2 regions of the Agrobacterium sp. rho-8.1 genome follow, and region 1 is predicted to be linked to the other one. Evidence: predicted binding sites of a transcription regulator. Region 1 holds the regulator's gene; the other holds the start of a gene.
The links. Region 1 encodes PhoB, which activates phosphate uptake and scavenging genes when phosphate is short. Its sites were predicted from a motif close to TGTCATNNANCTGTCAT; they were not measured.
Positions count from the first base shown of each region.

Region 2: the regulator PhoB is predicted to act here: its motif matches at 1,190-1,206, upstream of RMR21_RS05845 (esterase-like activity of phytase family protein).

Region 1 covers NZ_CP192788.1:265,449-268,588, forward strand. The annotation lists gene pstB (phosphate ABC transporter ATP-binding protein PstB) at 1-749, shown strand, start outside; gene phoU (phosphate signaling complex protein PhoU) at 838-1,554, shown strand; gene phoB (phosphate regulon transcriptional regulator PhoB) at 1,586-2,269, shown strand; gene RMR21_RS01365 (cold-shock protein) at 2,750-2,959, shown strand.
Region 2 covers NZ_CP192788.1:1,152,700-1,155,839, reverse strand. The annotation lists gene RMR21_RS05845 (esterase-like activity of phytase family protein) at 1-1,135, opposite strand, end outside; gene hupB (DNA-binding protein HupB) at 1,360-1,635, opposite strand; gene lon (endopeptidase La) at 1,837-3,140, opposite strand, start outside.

The sequences.
Region 1 (3,140 bases):
AGATGATCGGCAAGGACGTGTCCGTCTACTACAGCGACAAACGGGCGCTCTACGATGTGAACCTCAACGTCCGCGAAAACACCGTGACCGCGCTCATCGGACCATCGGGCTGTGGCAAGTCCACGTTCCTGCGGACGCTGAACCGCATGAACGACACGATCGACGGTTGCCGCGTCACGGGTAAGATCACACTCGATGGCGAAGATGTCTACGACAGCAACATCGATGTGGTTGAACTGCGCGCCCGCGTCGGCATGGTGTTCCAGAAGCCGAACCCGTTTCCGAAGTCGATCTACGAGAACATCGCTTACGGCCCGCGCATTCACGGTCTTGCTCGCAACAAGGCGGATATGGATCAGATCGTCGAGGCCAGCCTTCAAAAGGCAGGCCTGTGGAACGAAGCCAAGGATCGCCTTTTGGAGTCCGGCACGGGCCTTTCGGGTGGTCAGCAACAGCGTCTGTGCATCGCCCGCGCGATTGCCGTCAGCCCTGAAGTCATTCTGATGGACGAGCCTTGCTCGGCGCTCGACCCGATTGCGACGGCCAAGGTCGAGGAGTTGATCCACGAGCTTCGCTCCAACTACACCATCGTCATCGTGACCCACTCCATGCAGCAGGCGGCCCGCGTTTCACAGCGCACTGCGATGTTCCATCTGGGCCACCTCGTCGAAGAAAACGACACCGACAAGATGTTCACCAACCCGGATGACCAGCGCACGCAGGATTACATCATGGGTCGCTTCGGCTGATCCCGTCGTTGATTGCAACCCATCGCGTCGAACCGCTTGAGCCCGACAGAGCTTGCGGCCAGCCGCATCGAAACTGGAGAATTCGACCATGCCGACAAACTCACACATCATGTCCGCGTACGACGAAGAACTGAAGTTCCTCAGCCGCCGTATCGCTGAAATGGGTGGCCTTGCGGAGCAGATGTGCAGCGATGCGGTGCGCGCACTCGTCAATTCCGATGCTGCTTTGGCCCAGAAGGTCATTTCGGACGATACGATCCTCGACAACGCCGAACGCGAAATCGGGGACAAGGCAATCGTGACCATTGCCAAGCGTCAGCCGATGGCGGCTGACCTTCGCGAAATCATCGGTTCGCTGCGCATCGCCGCTGATCTGGAGCGCGTGGGCGACCTTGGCAAAAACACCGCCAAGCGTGTTATCGCGGTTGCCGGAACCGGCGTGCCCCGCAAGCTGGCCCGCGGCCTCGAGCATCTGTCCGAGCTGGCCTTGGTCCAGTTGAAGGACGTTCTGGATGTCTATTCCACCCGTTCGGCGGAAAAGGCGCAGACCATCCGCGAACGCGACGAGGAAATCGATGCCATGTACACCTCGCTGTTTCGCGAGCTGCTGACCTACATGATGGAAGACCCGCGCAACATCACCACCTGCACACACCTCCTGTTCTGCGCCAAGAACATCGAGCGTGTGGGCGACCATGCGACGAACATCGCGGAAACCATCTACTACATGGCCACCGGCAGCCAGCCGGCAGGCGAGCGTCCCAAGGACGACAGTTCCAATACGCTCGGTGCGATCACCGAGTGAATTTCCTACAAGCCTGGCGGAGTCACTAGTCATGGTGCCGAAAATAGCAGTTGTCGAAGATGAAGAGGCGTTGAGCGTTCTTCTTCGCTACAATCTCGAATCCGAAGGTTACGACGTGGACACGATCCCGCGTGGTGACGAGGCGGAAATCCGCTTGCAGGAACGTACCCCGGATCTGCTCATTCTCGACTGGATGCTGCCAGGTGTCTCTGGCATCGAGCTGTGCCGTCGTTTACGCATGCGCCCTGAAACGGAACGTCTGCCGATCATCATGCTGACGGCGCGTGGCGAGGAAAGCGAACGCGTGCGTGGATTGGCCACAGGGGCCGATGACTATGTGGTCAAGCCGTTCTCCACGCCGGAACTGATGGCGCGCGTCAAGGCCATGTTGCGCCGCGCCCGGCCCGAAGTCCTGTCATCCGTTTTGAAATGCGGCGACATCGAACTGGATCGCGAAACCCACCGCGTTCATCGCAAGGCCCGCGAAGTGCGCCTGGGACCTACCGAGTTCCGTTTGCTGGAGTTCCTGATGGTATCGCCCGGCCGCGTTTTCTCCCGCTCGCAACTTCTTGACGGCGTATGGGGGCACGACATCTACGTGGATGAACGCACGGTGGACGTCCATGTGGGCCGTCTGCGCAAGGCGCTCAACTTCTCCAGCATGCAGGATGTTATCCGCACCGTACGCGGCGCAGGATATTCGATGGAAGCCTGACGTCTACGACGAAGGCAGATGCGACGTGACGCATCGAAGAGCGCGCGCCCATAATCGACGCATATCAGCAATGTGCGTTTACGTATGGGATCGCGTGGTTGCTCTAGGCTCATCACAAGCCGGTGGGGGCCTCGCTTAAGCTACGCTGAAGATATGATGTGTTGGACAGATGTGGATCTGGGGTGATAAACAACCGGGATACCCGAACGTTTCAGAGCTCAATATCGTCAACAAAAGCAAACGATATCGGATGGCCACTGATATGATGACAAGGGCTGATTGAAATTATCTGAAAATTAAAGTTTGACTATCCGACCGGAAGGCTCTATTAATTGGTTGTCGATATTTTTCTTGCTGAGCTTTGGTTGCCGCGCGATTAGCACCGCGTTTTGAACTAACCCTTTCTTCAAAAAAATCGCTATAATCGCACGCAGGGCATCAGTTCTGCGATCTATCTCTTATGCTTTGAAAGGGTTCATTATGACCACAGGCACAGTAAAATGGTTTAACTCCACCAAGGGCTTCGGCTTCATTCAGCCTGACAACGGCGGCACAGACGCATTCGTACACATCTCCGCTGTAGAGCGTGCAGGTATGCGCGAAATCGTTGAAGGCCAGAAGCTGAGCTACGACCTTGAGCGCGACAACAAGTCGGGCAAAATGTCTGCTTGCAACCTTCAGGCTGCTTAAATAACGGGATCTGCTTTCCCTTGACCACGGATGTACTGGCACTGTTGAAAGCATGAGACCAACCGAGGTCAGGCACTTTGCCTGGCCTTTTTTTGTGCTGCTTGGCGGCACTCGCTTCGGGTACTGTGCCTTTATGGCGTAACAGGCTCCAGGCTGCTCGATCCACCACGCATCGGACTTC
Region 2 (3,140 bases), 890 kb from region 1:
GCTCGCTGTCGGTGTCCTTGTAGACACCGACGATGGAGGCGCGCTCTGCCAGAACGAAGATATACGTGTCACCGCCGAACGTCGCCACTTCCAGGCCTTCAGGCTCGATGCCCTTCGCCTTGGAGCGTTTCTCGGGGTAATGACCGATGGCAGCAACGGCGTGTTCCAGCGAAGCGCCCGCCTCATAGATCAGCTTGCCGGTCTTGTCGAAGATGGTGAAACCACGTGATCCACCTTCCCAATCGCCCTCGTTGGCGATGACGATGCGGTTATCGTCCAGCCACTTGACGGCATCCGGCTCGCGCTTGCGGCCTTTCTGGCTGTCGGTAAATTTCAACTGGCCATCTGTCTTGGCATCGATGCCTTCCAGGTCGACCGTGCCAGCCGAGAAATGGCTCGTGATCTTGCCGCTCTTGCCATCGACAATGACGATGTGGTTGTTCTCCTGAAGTGTCAGGGCAATCTCACCCTTGGAATTGATCGAGACGAATTCTGGTTCAGGATCATCAGGCGCGATGTCGGCTAAACCGGTGACGTCGATCTTCTTCAGGGTCGAGCAATCGGCAGCGCCGTTCTTCAGGCCGACTGTGACCAGGAAGCCAGCGGGCATTTGCGGTAGAGCGCCGTCATTCACCTTTTCATCGCGTTCGTTTTCGATGGCGATCGCCACGAATCTCTTGTCCGGTGAAACAGCAACCGAATCAGGCTGGCCGCCGAGATCACAGCTCGCCTCGATCTTTTTGGTCGCGATGTCGACGGTTACCAGCTTGCCGGATGGCTTGGTGAAGCTCTCCGAGGTGTTGACACCCGCCAGCACCTTCGAGCCGGTCGCAACGACCGAGGTCGGCTCGCCATCCATCATCAATGCGCCAAGCGCCTTTGGCGTCCTTGCATCCTTGATGTCGATGAAGCCGATACCGCCAAGGGGGCTGTCCGAATAGATCAGCGTGTTGCCGTCTTCGCTTGCCGTGATGATTTCGGCAGATGTGACCGTCTTCTCGTCCTTATCCGACGGAAGGTTCAAAGCCACGGGGAACGAGGCGATCCGGTTGAAAACCTGCTCGGCCGCCGCAGGACATGCGGCGGATGCCAATAGTACCGCGGTGAGTGCCGCACTGGAAAAACGAAATGTCATAGTGTCCCCTTCGACGCATCTGTAAATGCCTGAAAGGGCTTCTGCGGCATGCACGTGACAGCCACGTGACAATAAGAACCTGCTGAAAAACAAAAAGCCCGGCATAGCCGGGCTTTCTGCATTTTATTCGGCTACATTTCGTAAAACTTACAAAGAGCCAAATTTTCCTCGTGTCTCTTGGATATCAAGCCCGCGCGCCGCACGCACGGACAGTCCAGAAAAAATTACGAGTTAACCGCGTCCTTCAGGCCCTTGCCTGCAGAGAACTTAGGAACGTTGCGAGCCGGAATATCGACTTCTGCACCCGTGGATGGGTTACGGCCCTTGGAGGCTTCGCGGCGGCTTACGGTGAAGCTGCCAAAGCCAGCGAGACGGATGTCACCACCAGCCTTCAGTTCGCCCTGTACAGTTTCGAATACAGCATCCACAGCGGAAGCAGCATCTGCCTTCGTAAGACCAGCCTTTTCGGCAACTGCAGAGACGAGCTCGTTCTTGTTCATGTTTCCACCCCTTTCAATGGTTTGAAACGACTCAAATAAAGTCGGCGCAGAATACGAATGCATTCGCGCACCGCAAGTCAAAAGCGCCGGAATGGCCTGAAAAACAAGGGGTCTGGCGATATTTTCACAAAAAAAGACCGGCATTGCTGCCGGTCTTGGACTTAACCTGTGCCATATGGGCATCACCGTGGCGTGAATGCCTCAATGAGCGATTGTTTGTCCGGTGTCATCGACGCCCTCGACGGTAGCGACCAATGGCGTCTCGATGCTGCCATCCCACTCGATCGGCTCAGGCTGGCGGATCAACGCATGCTGGATGACCTCACCCATACGCGACACCGGAATGATTTCCATTCCGTTTTTCACGTTGTCAGGAATCTCGGCGAGGTCCTTGGCGTTCTCTTCGGGAATGAGCACCTTCTTGATACCGCCGCGAAGCGCCGCAAGAAGCTTTTCCTTCAGGCCACCAATGGGCAGGACGCGGCCACGCAGGGTGATTTCACCTGTCATTGCGACGTTCTTATCCACGGGAATGCCGGTCATTATCGACACGATGGCCGTTGCCATGGCAACACCAGCAGATGGTCCATCCTTCGGCGTCGCACCTTCCGGAACGTGCACGTGGATATCCGACTTGTCGAAGCGTGGAGGCTCGATGCCGAAGTCCACGGCACGGGAGCGGACGTAAGACGCCGCGGCCGAGATGGATTCCTTCATCACTTCCTTCAGATTGCCGGTGACGGTCATGCGGCCCTTGCCGGGCATCATCACGCCTTCAATCGTCAAAAGCTCGCCGCCGACTTCGGTCCAGGCCAGACCGGTGACGACACCGACCTGATCTTCGCCTTCAGCTTCGCCGTGGCGATAGCGCGGCACGCCAAGGTAATCGTTGATGTTTGCAGCCGTCACGGCCACAGACGTCGATTTGCCCTTGATGATCTCCGTCACAGCCTTGCGCGCAAGTTTCATCAACTCACGCTCGAAGCTGCGAACGCCTGCTTCACGCGTGTATTGCTGACTGATGGCCATGAGGGCATCGTCGCTCACGGAAAATTCTTCCGGGCGCAGCGCATGTTCCTTGATAGCCTTCGGCAGCAGGTGACGCTTGGCGATTTCGCGCTTTTCGTCTTCCGTGTAACCGGCGATGCGGATCACTTCCATGCGGTCCATCAGTGGGCCTGGAATGTTCAGCGTGTTTGCAGTGGTCACGAACATCACGTCCGACAGGTCATATTCCACTTCCAGATAGTGGTCCATGAATGTCGAGTTCTGTTCCGGATCCAACACCTCCAGCAAAGCGGAAGACGGATCACCACGGAAATCCTGGCCCATCTTGTCGATTTCATCGAGCAGGAAGAGCGGATTGGACTTCTTGGCTTTCTTCATCGACTGAACGATCTTGCCCGGCATAGAGCCGATGTAGGTCCGGCGATGGCCGCGAATTTCGGCCTCATCACGAACACCACCCAAAGCCATGCGGACGTATTCGCGTCCTGTGGCCTTGG